One region of the Pectobacterium colocasium genome, then DNA from elsewhere that is predicted to be linked to it. Evidence: predicted binding sites of a transcription regulator. Region 1 holds the regulator's gene; the other holds the start of a gene.

The links. Region 1 encodes PurR, which represses purine synthesis genes. Its sites were predicted from a motif close to CANGCAAACGTTTGCNTG; they were not measured.
Positions count from the first base shown of each region.
Region 2: a site for PurR is predicted at 5,709-5,726, ahead of guaB (IMP dehydrogenase). Genes of this name have one in related genera too.

Region 1 covers NZ_CP084032.1:2,833,987-2,842,956, reverse strand. Annotated here, with positions in the region: gene LCF41_RS12695 (MATE family efflux transporter) at 1-423, opposite strand, end outside; gene LCF41_RS12690 (riboflavin synthase subunit alpha) at 666-1,301, shown strand; gene LCF41_RS12685 (class I SAM-dependent methyltransferase) at 1,363-2,232, opposite strand; gene purR (HTH-type transcriptional repressor PurR) at 2,434-3,459, opposite strand; gene cydH (cytochrome bd-I oxidase subunit CydH) at 3,837-3,926, shown strand; gene LCF41_RS12670 (C40 family peptidase) at 4,030-4,881, opposite strand; gene LCF41_RS12665 (Grx4 family monothiol glutaredoxin) at 5,223-5,573, shown strand; gene rnt (ribonuclease T) at 5,675-6,346, opposite strand; gene gloA (lactoylglutathione lyase) at 6,494-6,901, opposite strand; gene LCF41_RS12650 (DUF1289 domain-containing protein) at 7,190-7,429, shown strand; gene slyA (transcriptional regulator SlyA) at 7,657-8,094, shown strand; gene LCF41_RS12640 (outer membrane lipoprotein) at 8,226-8,693, opposite strand.
Region 2 covers NZ_CP084032.1:3,469,458-3,477,277, reverse strand. Annotated here, with positions in the region: gene der (ribosome biogenesis GTPase Der) at 1-1,287, shown strand, start outside; gene LCF41_RS15765 (AEC family transporter) at 1,375-2,334, shown strand; gene LCF41_RS15760 (zinc ribbon domain-containing protein) at 2,377-2,601, shown strand; gene LCF41_RS15755 (protealysin inhibitor emfourin) at 2,610-2,954, opposite strand; gene LCF41_RS15750 (M4 family metallopeptidase) at 2,951-3,994, opposite strand; gene xseA (exodeoxyribonuclease VII large subunit) at 4,222-5,616, opposite strand; gene guaB (IMP dehydrogenase) at 5,788-7,254, shown strand; gene guaA (glutamine-hydrolyzing GMP synthase) at 7,380-7,820, shown strand, end outside.

The DNA.
Region 1 (8,970 bases):
ATAGCCAGGTACGCCCCACAGCAGCGCATGCAGGTAGCCAATGGCCTTTGCCGCCAGCTCTGGTGAATCGTCGCTCATCAGGTTAATGGCATATTCCCCCTGATACAGCACCAGCATCGTAAATACAGAAATAATAGCGGCCAGGAAAAAAGCTTGTCGCACCTGATGCGAGATGCGATCGCGTCGGCCGGAACCGTTGAGCTGTGCGACAACGGGCGTCAGCGCCAACAGCAGACCGTGACCAAAAAGAATGGCGGGTAGCCAGATTGATGTTCCTACAGCAACGGCGGCCATATCGGTGGCGCTATAGGCACCAGCCATGACGGTGTCAACGACACCCATCGATGTTTGAGACACTTGCGCAATAATGACAGGAACAGCAAGCGCTGATAATTTACGCGCTTCTGTCAGATACTGTTGCACGGATACCTTCCTTGAATGACTTGACGGCGGAATAAATAATTTAGATATAAGAAACAGATCGGGATAAAGAGAGAGTCATTGTAACGACTTAACGAAAGTAAACCAGCATGGAAGAGAATATATTCTTTTTGTTACGCTACGGTTTCGATGACCATGCGGTGTGCAGTATTCCGGTTTGGTTTTCCGCGAAATATCGGGCACACTGCACAAAATCATTTCTTTGTTTTTAAGAGGCAAACCGTATGTTTACCGGTATTGTGCAGGGCACCGCGCCGGTGGTGTCGATTGAAGAAAAATCCAATTTCCGTACGCATGTCGTTCAACTCCCGCCCGACCTGCTGCCCGGACTTGTACCTGGTGCCTCGGTGGCGCACAACGGCTGCTGCCTGACGGTAACCGCTATTGACGGCGATCGTGTCAGCTTCGATCTCATAAAAGAAACGCTGCGATTAACGAATCTGGGCGATATTCATGAAGGCGATGTCGTGAATATTGAGCGTGCCGCGAAGTTCGGTGACGAGATCGGCGGGCACGTCATGTCGGGCCATATTATGTGTACGGCGGAAGTGGTGAAGATTCAGGTTTCAGAGAATAACCATCAGATTTGGTTCCGTCTGGCAGATGACGCGCTGATGAAATACGTGCTGCATAAAGGCTTTGTCGGGATTGATGGCATCAGCCTGACGGTAGGGGAAGTAACTCGTGGGCGCTTCTGCGTGCATTTAATCCCCGAAACGTTGAACCGGACTACGCTGGGGCAGAAACGCCTGGGGAATCGCATCAATATTGAAATCGATCCGCAGACCCAGGCCGTAGTGGATACCGTTGAGCGTGTGTTGGCGAGCAAGCAGGCGAACGACCAGAGCAAAGAAGAGTAATTTCTGCGTTGCCTGATTCTGTAAACCGGACGAACAGCGTCGTCCGGTTTTTTCTCTTCTGCTAGCGTGAAACACGTACTCCTCCTTCGATCCCATCCAGACTGAATACCACTTGCCAGAGCTGGAGTGTTCTTGCTCTGAAGGCTCCAGCACAGAGGTTCAGGTAGTAGCTGAACATCCGGCGGAAGCGGTCATAGTTGCGCGGTCCGACGTGTTCAAACATGCCTACCGACACCACGCGGTCAAATTGCTGATCGAGATCGCGATAATCTTGTAGATCAATCGTGACATTCAGACTCTGACAACGCTGTTGTGCCAGCATCTGCTGTTCTCTGGAAATGGTGACGCCATAAACTGACACACCGTAGTGGCGTGCGGCGAATTCGGCAAGCCCGCCCCAGCCGCAACCGATGTCCAGCAGCGTCATTCCCGATTTGAGCTGGAGCTTTTCGCAGATCATCGCGAGTTTATCTTCCTGCGCCTGTTCCAGCGTCTGTGCTTGTTTCCAGTAAGCACAGGAGTATTGCATGTAAGGATCCAGCATCAGGGTAAAGAGGTCATTGCCTAAATCGTAATGTGCCTTGCCAACAATCTGAGCGCGTCTGCGGGATTGCGGATTCATGACACGTGAGAGGGCGACTCGCGTAAGATCGTGCAGACGGCGGGGCAACTTCGTTTCCAGCCCTGCACGCAGGACGCGATGGGAAAATATATCCAGTCGTTCACATTCCCACCAGCCCTCCATATAGCTCTCTCCCAGCCCCAGCGATCCTTCGCGCAGAACACGTTTAAAAAAACCAGGATGGGTCACGCGGATGTCAAAAGGGCGAGAGCCGTTGATGGTGATATCGGCGACATCCAACATGTCCTGCACGATGTGGAACCAGGGCGCGATATCGTCATCCCATTCTTCTGTATAAGGTAAACCCATCATGTCTCCTTAACTTTATGTAAAAGTATCGTAAAACATACCTGGACAGCACTTATCGCAGCCGACGTATCGGCTGTCACCAGAGAAAATGAAACGCGGTATTAAATTTAGAACTACTTCAGCCAGCATACAAGAAAATTGGCTGAAGCAGAGAGGGAAGCGGACAGGAATAAGAAAGTTGTCTGTATCGTGTCGTCGCGCTTAGCGGCGATAGTCGAGGTAAGGGCCGTCTGCCACAGAACGACGTTCAATTAACGTCGGATGGACTTCAATGACATGTGCATCTTCCCGCTTACTGGTAATGCGATCCAGCAACATCGCGAAGGCGGACTGCCCAAGACGCTCTTTCGGCTGATGAATGGTGGTCAGCGCCGGCGTAAAGAAACGCGCGTGGCGCACGTTGTCATACCCGATCACCGAAATATCCTGCGGCACGCGCAGACCCAGTTCGTCTGCCGCACAGATGGCACCCATCGCCATGATATCGCCACCGCAGAATACGGCCGTTGGTCGTTGTTTCTGCGCGAGAATCTGATGCATGGCTTTGTAACCGGATTCCGGCTCGAAATCGCCCTGAACCACCCATTCCTCGCGTACGGTGATGTCTGCTTCCTTCAGCGCTTTTAAAAAGCCGAGGTAGCGCCCGCTGCCAGTATTACGTTCTTGAATACCGGGAATGGCGCCGATATCCCGATGGCCGCGTTCGATCAGGTAGCGGCCTGCCATATAACCGCCTTCAAAGGCGTTATCGATAATCGTATCGGTAAAGTCGCTATGCATCTGGCCCCAGTCCATCACGACCATCGGGATGCTGCGATAGTCTTCCAGCATTGCCAGCAGCTCAGGTGGATATTCGGCACACATCACCAGTAAGCCGTCCACACGTTTTTGCGCCAGCATGGAGAGATAAGCGCGCTGTTTACCGATGTCGTTATGCGAATTACACAGCACCAGCGTGTAGCCTTTGGCATAGCAGCTGTTTTCGACGGCTTCGATGATCTCGGCGAAATAGGGGGCTTCGCTGGATGTAGCCAGCAAACCGATTGATTTAGTGTGGTTAACTTTGAGGCTGCGTGCGACGGCGCTGGGCGAATAGTGCAATTCTTTGATTGCCGCCCTGACGGCTGCCTTAGTCTCTTCGGCGACGAAACGTGTTTTATTGATCACGTGCGATACGGTTGTGGTGGAAACGCCAGCACGTTTTGCCACATCTTTAATCGTTGCCATCTAAAAATGACTCCTGAACTTACCTGTTACAGACGTAAGTATATTGTTAATCGTTTGCCTACGTTTAAAGTTCTTCTTCTAAGCTAAAAAACAGAATTTCAGAAGGAGAATGCCGAATGTTATACCGAAGGGATCTGGGTTGACGTTTTTCGACCGATACGCAGCGCTTTCATAAACAGCGGATTGTGTCCGATTTATCATGAAAGGGAAAGGGCTAATTTATACTATTAGTGATGCATTGGTCCGAGATTTTTCACTAAAATTATGAAAGAATCGTAATAACCCTATTGTTTGTGGTTTTAACCGCCTGGATGGGTTCGCAGTAAAGGGCGGTTTCCTCTTTCAGATAAAATTTGTTCGTTAATAAGGAGTGGTTTATGGATACAGATCTGAAGATGTCTTTGCTGACAACGGTTGGCGCACTGGCGATGATCATTGTGTTCAGTTTTGTTGCGGTGCTGAACTAACCGAACGATGCCTCTGTGTGATTTCCGTATTCAGACACGTTTATGCTACAGCTACATAAAACGTGTCTGAATCATTCTTCTTCTTCGATGCCGAATCCATTTCTCAACGAATTGTCTGTGGCGTTACTACGCGACGCGCGCCAACGTAGTGCTCCTGCCAATAATCTTCACTCAGTTTGCTGATACGAATATCTGAACCGGTACGCGGCGACTGGATAAATTTCCCTTCTCCCAGATAAACGCCGACATGATCGGCGGCACCGCGATTGTTGATGCGGAAGAAGACCAGATCGCCACTTTCCAGCTCGCTCTTTTTAATCGGAGCGGCATCACGCAGGTGATACATTTCATTGGCGGTACGTGGAATCTGGATCTTAACGACGTCTTTGTACGCGTAATAGACCAGTCCGCTACAGTCGAATCCGGTAAAAGGAGATGAGCCGCCCCAGTGGTAAGGCTTGCCTATTTGGCTCATCAACTTATTCATTGCTGTCGTTTTGGCATGTTGATAACGCTTTTTATGCGCCGCGCTCAGCGCCATACCTTTTTCTGTAGGCGCCGGATTTTTCTCCGCTTTTCCCTTGACCGTCGTTTTCTTCAGCCCGGTTTTGACTCTGGCCTGTGCGGTTGTCTGCTTTTCTTCTTCAGGCTTCAGCTTTTTGAGATTCTTTTTCACGAGTGCGGGCGTGCTGCTTTGCGTCCGTGACGGTTTTTTTTCTGTTGATTTGTTTACGCTGCGAGGTTTGGTTTTCGTGCTGACCGCGGTAGGTTCTGGTTTTTTGCTTTTGATCGGTGTCGGTGACTTCGCATTACCCTTTGTTTGACGGCTTTTCTTATTGGTTTCTTCAACGGCGCTTTTCTTTGGCGCAGAATGCGGGGTATGCGGTGCAGCCTGAACGACGTTCAGGGACAGATTGCTGAAAAATAATATAAAAAGAGTAATAAACAAGCGCATAATAAAAGTGACCGAACATAATCCTTAACTCGCTCAATCCGCACAGTATTCCTGAAAACGGCGGCATAAAAAAGTGGGCATGGTCGCTTTATTCATACAGAATAGTGAAAAAACGTTAATAGTTGTTTTTTCGATTGATTTATCAACGCTTTCTGGCGTTGATTTCATCAAGGGCGAATAACTTGCAGGGAAAATATCCCTACAAAAAATGGCGTTTTTTTGTGACTGGTGGCATCGGTACAATATCACTGAGTCAATGTCGCTGTCGTAGTACCTCTGACGGCGGCTCATGGCTAGCGTTTTGGACGTTAGCCATCCTATAAGTTTAAGGAAGCAAGAAGATGACGACACCGACAATTGAAAAAATTCAGCGCCAAATTGCTGAAAACCCGATTCTGCTGTACATGAAAGGCTCCCCGAAATTGCCAAGTTGCGGTTTTTCCGCACAGACAGTTCAGGCGTTGTCTGCATGTGGCGAGCGTTTTGCGTATGTTGATATTTTACAGAACCCGGATATTCGCGCTGAGCTGCCGAAATACGCGAACTGGCCGACATTCCCACAGCTGTGGGTTGACGGCGAGCTGATTGGCGGTTGTGATATCGTGGTTGAAATGTTCCAGCGTGGTGAACTGCAACCGCTGATCAAAGAAACGGCCGACAAGTACAAAGCACAGCAGGCCGATCAAGAGTAATGCGTTCTTAATGACGATGCTATACGTCATTACCGGAGCGTAAATCCTTCCAACGGGTGCCTTATGGCACCCGTTCTTTTATCTCTGATTTTCCCGTCTTTTTAGTCTTCGGCTGACGCGTCTTCCAGCGAATGTTCTTCCTGCGCAATCGGCCACCCACCCAGACGTTTCCAGCGGTTAACCAACTCACAGAACAGCAAGGCTGTCTGATTGGTATCATACAGCGCGGAGTGTGCCTGACTGGAGTCAAACGCAATACCCGCAGCAATACAGGCCTTGGCAAGGACGGTTTGTCCTAACACCAGCCCGCTGAGGGCCGCGGTATCAAAGGTGGCGAAAGGGTGAAATGGGTTGCGTTTCAGGCTACAGCGCTCCGCTGCCGCCATCATGAAACTGTGGTCGAATGTAGCATTATGCGCCACGATAATGGCACGGTTGCAGTTTTGCTCCTTGATCCCTTTGCGCACGACTTTGAAAATTTCGTGCAGCGCATCATATTCGCTCACGGCGCCGCGTAGCGGATTGGTAGGGTCAATGCCGTTAAACGCCAGCGCGGCGGGTTCAAGGATCGCGCCTTCGAATGGTTCAACATGAAAATGTAGCGTTTCATCTGGCTGCAACCAACCGTCTTGATCCATTTTTAATGTTACCGCCGCCACTTCCAGCAAGGCATCGGTTTTCGCATTAAATCCGGCGGTTTCAACATCAATCACTACCGGGTAGAACCCACGAAAACGGCCGCTCAGGGCGTTCAGATCACTTTTATCAGCCATTTGTCTCTTAATTGTTAGCAAAACGCAGCGCGCATTATTGCAAATTTTGACTGGAGATGCAGCATGCCGTTGTGGTTCAAACCGCGAGGGGGACGAAGAGGGGGAGGGAACAGGTGCCGATGTAGCACCTGTAGCATGCGAGAGATATCAGTGGCCGATGCCGTTACCCGCGTGGGCATTTTCGATCAATTCAATTTTATAGCCGTCTGGATCTTCAATGAACGCGATGACGGTTGTGCCGCCTTTGACCGGACCAGCTTCGCGCGTGACATTGCCGCCTGCTTTGCGGATACGCTCACAGGTTGCGGCAACATCGTCAACGCCCAGTGCGATATGACCATAGGCGTTGCCTAGATCATAACTGTCGACGCCCCAGTTGTAGGTCAGTTCGATAACTGTACCTTCGCTCTCTTCGGTATAACCGACGAAAGCCAGCGTGTATTTGTATTCGGTATTCTCGCTGGTGCGCAGCACGCGCATGCCCAGAACCTGAGTATAGAAATCGATAGAACGTTGTAAATCGCCAACACGCAGCATGGTGTGAAGTAAACGCATAGTGTCCTCGTTAAAAAGTGCAACAAAAGGGAAGTATAGCGTTGTGGCTCTGCCGAGTCCAAGCTGTTGGGATGATGCTAAAAATGCGACACTATGGTGAGGTTTGTGTTAAAACGTACTAACAGGAGGGGGAAATAGCGCGGTGGGGCACTTTTAGGCTGCCGGGCGTGTAAAAAAATCGTCAGTTATTACAATGGTTATCTAATTATTTTCATTGTGACTGTCCGTTTGTGCTTGCCAGCGGTAAAGAACAGGGCTTCAATAAATAGAGTTGTAGCAGGAGGTGTTGTGCCAGAGCAACTAGAACTCTTTGTGGTCCCTAATCCATGCCGTGGTATTTGTCAGGTGGATGAAGGCGGGTATTGTCGCGGTTGCTTTCGCAGTCGTAATGAACGCTTTAGTTGGAGCCAAATGAGTGATGCGCAGAAACAGGATGTGCTGCGTTTGTGTCGGCAGAGAATGAAACGCTCACAGCGTGCAGAGAAAACCGATACGCCAGCAGAATCCCGTCAGCCATCGTTGTTTTAAGTCATCTTGTCTTAGATGATCTATTAACGTGAAATTTTGTTTAAGCAACGCAGGAGCGTTCGATTGAATAAAATAAGCCTGAGATCATTTTTAAAAGACTTTTATTTGATAGAATCCATTTCACGGTGGTTCTATTTTTACAACAATAAAGTCGTTTCTTATTTTATAAATCAGAGTTGATTGCAATCCAGGGATATAACTTAGCGTGCTAACAATAAGGAGAGGTGATGGAATTGCCATTAGGATCTGATTTAGCCCGTCTGGTGCGCGTATGGCGTGCGCTAGTCGATCATCGGTTAAAACCACTTGAACTAACCCAAACACACTGGGTTACGCTGCATAACATATACCATTTACCCCCTGGTCAATCGCAGATTCAACTGGCCAAAGCGATAGGTATTGAGCAACCTTCATTGGTTCGAACACTGGATCAGCTGGAGGAGAAAGGGTTAATCACTCGCCATGTTTGTGCACACGATCGTCGGGCAAAACGTATTATGCTGACTGAATCGGCAGAGCCGATCATACAGGCAGTCAATGGCGTAATTAGCCATACACGTAATGAAGTATTATTTGGAATTACGCCGGAGCAGGTTGATGAATTAGCGCTGCTGGTTGCGCGCCTTGAGAAAAATATATTGGCATTACATGAGAATCAAGCGTAGCTAAATTTGGGTTGCGCAGAGGGAGAATTAAATCCCGGTAATATTACCAATATCTGTCATTGGTTATTCATTCCGGGAGTTGATTATTCGTTGTGACGATCGCCGCAGTTGGCGGCGATCGTCACACAGCATCAGCGTGGAGAAACGGTGATGCTGCGGCCATTGCTGGCCATAGCAACGCGTTGACCTACGCTGAATTTCGTATCGCCTTGTTTCTGTACTACCATGATAGTACTTCCGTCATCACGACGAATTTCCAGCTCTACGCCCTGTGTACGGTTCAGTGCACTTGTTGCGCTTTGACCCGCAACTCCACCTGCTACCGCACCCGCTGCTGTCGCCAGACTACGACCGGAACCGCCGCCGACCGTGTTGCCCAGGAAACCACCCAGTACGGCACCGCCCAGCGCACCGATCACGTTAGAATCTTCCCCCGCCTGAATCTGAACCGGGCGCGTAGAAACAATCGTACCGTAGGTCACAGTCTGTACCTGCTTAGCTTCGGATGCACTGTAAACATCACCTGAAAGTGTACTGGTATTAGCACAACCAGCCAGCGTGATACCTGCAAGGGTAACCACAAGTAAACGCTTCATCATAATACTAACTCCTTAATAGCGAATATGTCGGGCTGGCTCAGCCGCGGCCGACGCAGTGTTATACCAATAAATTATGGTCTGGCTCAGTATAGCATGCCACTCTTTTTACTCTTTTTTTCAGAATATAATAGTGCGCTTAAATTGCGTATAAACAGAGGAGTAAATCGCACGAGAAGTGGCTTTTTTTGTAGCAAATATTATCAAAACCCCCCATTTGGTTAAAAGCTGGCCCATGTGGCAAAAACGCAAAAAATTTAATAATTCAGCGTGTTAACGT
Region 2 (7,820 bases), 630 kb from region 1:
GAAACCCGTATGGCGGGCCAATCGCTGGTGGCGATTGAAGAAGCAGACATCGTGCTGTTCATGGTGGATGCCCGCGCGGGGCTGATGCCTGCGGATGAAGGCATTGCCAAGCATTTGCGCAGCCGTGAAAAAACGACGGTGCTGGTCGCGAACAAAACTGATGGCCTTGACCCGGATATGGTCACGGCAGATTTCTACTCGCTCGGTATGGGCGAAGTGTACCCTATCGCCGCGTCTCACGGCCGTGGTGTGACCTCATTGCTGGAAACAGTTCTGCTGCCATTTGTACAGGATGAAATCGAAGAACCGGTCGAATTGACTGAAGAGGAAGAGAACGCGGCTTACTGGGCAGAGTTAGAAGCGGAAGGACAGGCCAGCGAAGAAGAAGCCGAAGATGATTTCAATCCTGAAGATTTGCCGATCAAATTGGCGATTGTCGGGCGCCCGAATGTGGGTAAATCTACGCTGACTAACCGTATTCTGGGTGAAGAACGCGTGGTGGTATACGACATGCCGGGTACGACGCGCGACAGTATCTACATTCCGATGGTGCGCGACGAACGCGAATACATTCTGATTGATACCGCTGGTGTGCGTAAGCGCGGTAAAGTAACGGATACGGTAGAGAAATTCTCCGTTATCAAGACGTTGCAGGCGATTGAAGATGCCAACGTGGTACTGCTGGTCATCGACGCGCGTGAAGGTATTTCCGATCAGGATCTCTCACTGCTGGGCTTTATCCTCAATAGTGGGCGCTCACTGGTGATCGTGGTGAACAAGTGGGATGGCCTGTCACAGGAAGTGCGTGAGCAGGTGAAAGAGACGCTGGATTTACGCCTCGGCTTTATCGACTTTGCCCGTATTCACTTCATTTCCGCGCTACACGGCAGCGGTGTGGGCAACCTGTTTGAGTCCGTCACCGAAGCCTATGCGTGCGCTACCCGTCGCGTGAGCACGGCGATGTTGACCCGTATCATGCAAATGGCATCAGACGATCACCAACCGCCGCTGGTGCGCGGTCGTCGCGTGAAGCTGAAATATGCGCATGCTGGTGGCTACAATCCACCGATCGTGGTGATCCACGGTAATCAGGTGAAAGATCTGCCGGATTCTTACAAGCGCTACCTGATGAACTACTATCGTCGTTCGCTGGACGTCATGGGCACGCCGATTCGTATTCAGTTTAAAGAAGGGGAAAACCCTTTTGCAGACAAGCGCAACACGCTGACGCCAAACCAGCTACGCAAGCGTAAGCGTTTGATGTCACACATTAAAAAAGGTAAGTAATTTATTAACGGGGCGAATAGTGATATTCGCCCCGTTTTGTCATAGACGAAGCCTGGTTAACAAAACCAATAATCATCAAGGAAAGTCATGTCCTGGGAAACCTGGAGTTTTGCCTTCAACGTCACGATGCCCAATGTGCTGATGTTGTTGATAGGTATCGCGTTACGCAAATTCAATCTGCTGAATGATGCGTTTTGTGATACGGCAATGCGGGTGGTATTTAATCTTTCTCTTCCCTGTCTGCTGTTTTTTAGTGTTGCAGGCAATCACCAGTCTTTCGCGAGCCAGTGGCCGCTGGTGGTGTATGGCACGGTAGGGACATTGGCGACATTTCTGCTGCTGGAAATCGCGGCAGTGAAGTTGGTCAAGAATCCAAAAGAACGCGGTATTTTTGTACAAGGCGGGTTCCGCTCGAATACGGGTGTAATGGGGCTGGCGTTTGCGATGAGTGCTTATGGCGATGAAGGTATTGCTGTTGGCTCACTGTATTTGATGGTGACGGTCATTATGTTTAACGCCCTGTCTGTCATTACGCTGACGCGCAGCTTGCAGCGGCAATCGCCTGAACAGAAGATTCCGGTAAGCCAACTGCTGCGGGGCATTGTGACCAATCCGCTGATTATTGGTCTGCTGCTTGGTGCGGCCTACGGGCAAAGCCAACTGCCAATGCCGAGCGTCATCAAGCAGACCGGTGGCTTTATTTCCTCAATGGCGTTACCGCTGGCGCTGCTGTGTGCCGGAGCCAGTCTGGAGTGGCGCAGTATGTTTCGTTCGTCCAATGTGGCCGTGCTGTCTTCGGTGGCGAAGATATTCGTTGTGCCGGGGCTGCTCACGCTGGGCGGATGGCTTGTCGGCTTTCGCGGTGTTGAGCTGGGGATTATTTTTCTGTTTTCCTCAACGCCAACCGCAGCAGGTAGCTATGCCATGACTCGCGCGATGGGCGGAAACGCCACGCTGGCAGCGAATATTATCGGATTGACGACGGTTGGCGCGTTTTTCATGATTGCTATTGGGCTGTATGTGCTGCGTTCACTCGGTGTGATTTAACGTCTGACACCGCTTGTTATATAGCACAATGGAGGAGAAAAGATGGATGCACATTGTCCTGATTGTCACCACATGATGCTGTGGCAGCCTGATGGTTCATTCCGATGTGAAGAGTGCCAACAGCGTTATCTGCGTGAGGCTGTGTGCCCTGAATGTAAGCACTTGCTTCAGGAACTGAAAGCCTGTGGTGCGGTAGATTACTTCTGCCAGCAGCACGGGATGATTTCCAAACGGCGCGTTGTGTTCAGCTATTTACCTGCCGATTAAGCCTATTGCTACGCTTGTGCGCCGTTACGCCACAGCTCGGTCAGTTCCGGCGGCGCGCGGTCTTCGGGGATCAGCAAAATGACATCGGCATACTGGTTCTGTTGCGGATGACGGTAGCTGATATGGATGCGGTAATAGAACTGGTCGCCACGCCCCGGGCCATCTGGTTCGCCGGGTTCGCGAGCCTGAGGAAAGGCATTACGGATCGCATGACAAATGCGTTCCCGTTCGGATGACGGCACGCTGGCGAGCGCGAAGCGTCGCGGCCCCGCCAGCTTGGGGATCCAGGCGAATCCCCCTTCACGCGCCAGCTCAATGATGGCGTCCTCGTTGAGCTCCGGCAGCGTCTTCATAAGAACTCCTGACGAACCTCCACGCCCACGGTTTCCCACGACTGCATGACGATGTCGGCAACGGTGTGGTTAAAACGCTTAGCGGCATGCTGAATGGTATGGCGCGCGAAAATCTCGAAGTCCGCATTTTGCGGCAGCGCTTTATCGCAGAGTGTGTCGTACCAGATGCGACCCGCTTTTTCCCAGGAATGCCCGCCCAGCGCGATGGCCGTCAGATAAAATGCCCGGTTGGGAATGCCTGAGTTCAGGTGCACGCCGCCGTTGTCTTCGCGGGTGTTCACATATTCGCTCATATGAGAAGGCTGGGGATCGATCCCTAGCAGTTCATCATCATATGCGGTGCCTGGGTGAGACATAGACCGCAGCCCCATCCCGTGAATACCGTCTGCCAGCAGATCGGCACCGATAAACCAGTCCGCCTGCTCAGCGGTTTGCCCTAAATGGTACTGTTTGACCATGGAGCCAAAGACATCGGATAGTGATTCGTTCAGCGCGCCGGACTGACGAAAATAAATCAGTCCTGCCTCATGTTCGGTAATGCCGTGAGCGAGCTCATGCGCGACCACATCAAGCGCAATCGTGAAACGATTAAAGATTTTGCCGTCGCCATCCCCGAATACCATCTGCTGCCCGTTCCAGAAGGCATTCTGGTAATCCTGACCGTAATGCACCGTGCCAGTCAGCGGCAGTCCCTCGGCGTCCAGCGAGTTTCGTTGGAAAATCTTCCAGAAGAAATCATAGGTCACGCCCAGGTAGCTGTAGGCTTCATCGACGGCGATATCGCCGTTGCCGGGCTGGCCTTCTGCACGGACTAGCTTGCCGGGTAACTGTTGCTGCTGTTCGGCATCGTGGATGCTGCGCTTAGCCTGTCCTGCGGGGAATTTCTCATGGGGTTCCGGGCGTGGATTGTGGCTGACCATTAATGACTGAACGTGCATCAACGTCTGTTGCGCGCAGTGACGCTGCTCATCTGTGCCGTTTGCAATAATACGATGCAAAATATAAGGGGGAATTACGCTACAAATCGGTCTGGACTTCATACCTCATCTCCTTGAAAGGCAACCATTGGGGTAACACAGACGATCAATAAAGCTCACTATTTTTATCCTATCCGTGTCACCGCGCAGAGGCCGGAGCCCGTGTGGTGAAAACGGTTAATATGAATTAGTGAACTGGAAATGAGTATAGTTCAGATGGCGGGGTCAAGAATGGGGGATCGCCGTTGTTTTAGGACAAATCCCCATTCATGCATTTTATGCCGATCGCGTTATTTTGGCGTCCGGGATGAGGGTTTTCGCTGCTTTTTCACGGAATCTGGATTCGGCATTAGCGTCGTGACCTGACTTTCTATCCAGCCGTCCTGCAAACGGGTTTTCAGCGTTTCACCGGGGGTAATCTGCGTGACGTTTTTCAGCACTTTACCGTCCGGGGCTGTGGTGACGTTGTAGCCGCGCGCCAGCGTTGCCAGCGGGCTTACACCTTCCAGTCGCGAACAGGCGATGCCCAGTTTTTGTTTGTTCTGATTTAACTGGCGCTCCACCGCGCTTTGCATCTGATAGCTCAACTGCTGCAAACGCTGCTGTGCACGATGAATACGGGCCTGCGGCTGTTGTTGCATCAAACGCTGTTGTAAGCGTTCACTCCGGCGTGACGTCTGCCGTAGCTGCTGCTGCATAGCATCATCCAGCCGTTGACGCAGTTTGACCAACTGTGCCTGCTGACGTGCCAGCCGCAGCTGCGGGTGCTGCTGCTGTAAACGGTGGTGCAGACGGGTGAAGTCTCGGTTGCGCTGGGCAAGGTAATAATCCATTGCCATTTCCAGACGCTGGCGCTGGGACTGTATCTGGCGCAATAGCTCCAGTTGGTTACGACTCACTAACTCGGCAGCAGCGGACGGTGTGGGCGCGCGCAGGTCACCGACGAAATCGGCGATGGTGACATCGGTTTCATGGCCGACGGCGCTGACGATAGGAATGTGGCTGGCGAAGATGGCACGTGCGACCCGTTCATCATTAAAGCTCCACAGATCTTCCAGAGAACCGCCGCCGCGCCCGACGATTAACACGTCACACTCATCTCTCTGGTTAGCCAGTTCAATAGCGCGAACAATCTGTAGCGGCGCGTCCGCGCCTTGCACCGAGGTGGGATACACGATCACCGGCAGCGACGGATCGCGGCGCTGCAATACCTGCAAGATATCGTGCAGGGCGGCACCGCTGGCGGACGTAATCACGCCGACCTGTCTGGCGGGAGAGGGAAGCACTTGTTTAAATTGCTGGTCGAACAGCCCTTCGGCAGCAAGTTTCTGCTTGAGCTGTTCAAACTGCTGCTGCAACAGACCGTCGCCGGCAGGCTGCATACTTTCTGCCAGCAACTGATAGTCGCCACGCGGTTCATACAGCGTAATGGTGGCGCGAATCAGTACCTGTTGGCCGTTTTGCGGACGGAACGTCACCCTGCGGTTGCTGGTGCGGAACATCGCGCAGCGCACCTGCGCACGCTCGTCTTTCAGCGTGAAATACCAGTGGCCGGATGAGGGCTGAGAGAGGTTGGAGATTTCGCCGGAGAGCCAAATCTGGCCCATTTCCATTTCCAACAGTTGTCTAACCGTCTGATTCAGTCGGCTAACGGTAAAAATTGCAGAGGAGGGAAATTGAGACATTGTGAGCCAGATCAAATTTTAAAACAGTCACTTAATTGATCGATACTACCTACCTGAAACAGGTAATCAAGCATTTTAGTAAAATAATGCTGGAGGCAACCGATTACGCTCTGTATAATGCCACGGCAATATTTTATCTATTCTTACATCCACCTTGGTGAGATATTGCCCATGCTACGTATCGCTAAAGAAGCACTGACGTTTGACGACGTCCTCCTGGTTCCCGCTCATTCTACCGTTCTGCCTAACACTGCCGATCTGTCCACGCAGTTGACGAAAAACATTCGCCTGAATATTCCTATGCTGTCCGCAGCGATGGATACCGTTACCGAATCCGGCCTGGCTATTGCGCTGGCGCAGGAAGGCGGTCTGGGCTTTATTCACAAAAACATGTCAATTGAGCGTCAGGCTGAAGAAGTGAGCCGCGTGAAAAAACATGAAAGCGGCGTGGTGGTTGATCCACAGACCGTTACTCCAGAAACGACGCTGCGTGAAATGAAAGAGCTGACCGAGCGCAACGGCTTCGCGGGTTACCCGGTTGTCGCGAAAGACAACGAACTGGTCGGTATCATCACCGGTCGTGACGTGCGTTTTGTGACCGATTTGGAAAAACCGGTTAGCGCGTTCATGACGCCAAAAGAGCGTCTGGTCACCGTTAAAGAAGGCGAAGCGCGTGACGTCGTGCTGCAAAAGATGCACGAAAAACGCGTCGAGAAAGCGCTGGTTGTTGACGACAAATTCCACCTGATCGGCATGATCACGGTAAAAGATTTCCAGAAAGCAGAACGCAAACCTAACGCCTGTAAAGACGAGCACGGTCGTCTGCGTGTAGGCGCGGCGGTGGGTGCGGGCGCAGGTAACGAAGAGCGTGTTGATGCGCTGGTTGCCGCGGGCGTTGATGTTCTGCTGATCGACTCCTCACACGGCCATTCCGAAGGCGTATTGCAGCGTATTCGTGAAACGCGTGCGAAATACCCGAACCTCGAAATTATCGGCGGTAACGTCGCGACGGGCGCAGGTGCGAAAGCGCTGGTTGAAGCGGGCGTTAGCGCGGTGAAAGTGGGTATCGGCCCTGGCTCTATCTGTACGACGCGTATCGTAACGGGCGTCGGCGTACCACAAATTACGGCGATCTCCGATGCGGTTGAAGCGCTGGAAGGCACGGGCATTCCGGTCATCGCCGACGGCGGTATCCGTTTCTCTGGCGACATCGCTAAAGCTATCGCCGCAGGCGCAGCCTGCGTCATGGTCGGTTCTATGCTGGCGGGTACGGAAGAATCTCCGGGTGAAATCGAACTGTATCAAGGTCGTTCATTCAAATCTTATCGCGGCATGGGTTCACTGGGCGCGATGTCTAAAGGCTCATCAGACCGTTACTTCCAGACCGATAACGCAGCCGACAAACTGGTGCCGGAAGGTATCGAAGGCCGCGTAGCCTATAAAGGCCGCCTGAAAGAGATCGTTCACCAGCAGATGGGCGGTTTGCGCTCCTGTATGGGGCTGACCGGTTGCGCGACTATCGACGTACTCCGCACGCAGGCTGAGTTTGTACGTATCAGCGGCGCGGGCATTCAGGAAAGCCACGTTCACGACGTTACCATTACTAAAGAGTCACCGAACTACCGTATGGGTTCATAAGGTGATTTAACGCGATAAACCCTGTACTATTTTGCGCCGCTCTGCCTTTGTGTAAGGCCGAGCGGCCAGATGGGTTTACTTTTTTTCTTTCGCTTTTGTCTTTTGCTTTTTGGAACATGCTCCTCATGACTCAAAACATTCATCAACACCGCATTCTTATTCTGGATTTCGGCTCGCAGTACACGCAACTGGTGGCACGTCGCGTGCGTGAACTGGGCGTTTACTGTGAACTGTGGGCATGGGATGTCACGGAAGCGCAGATTCGCGGGTTTAATCCGAACGGGATCATCCTGTCCGGCGGCCCGGAAAGCACCACGGAGTTTGGCAGCCCGCGTGCGCCAGAATACGTGTTCAACGCTGGCGTACCGGTATTAGGCGTGTGTTACGGCATGCAGACGATGGCGATGCAGCTGGGCGGCCACGTTGAAGGTTCCAACGAGCGTGAGTTTGGTTATGCGCAGGTAGAAGTGAAGACCGAGAGCGCGCTGGTGCGTGATATTCAGGATGCGTTGAGCGCCGCAGGTGCACCGCTGCTGGATGTCTGGATGAGCCACGGCGACAAAGTG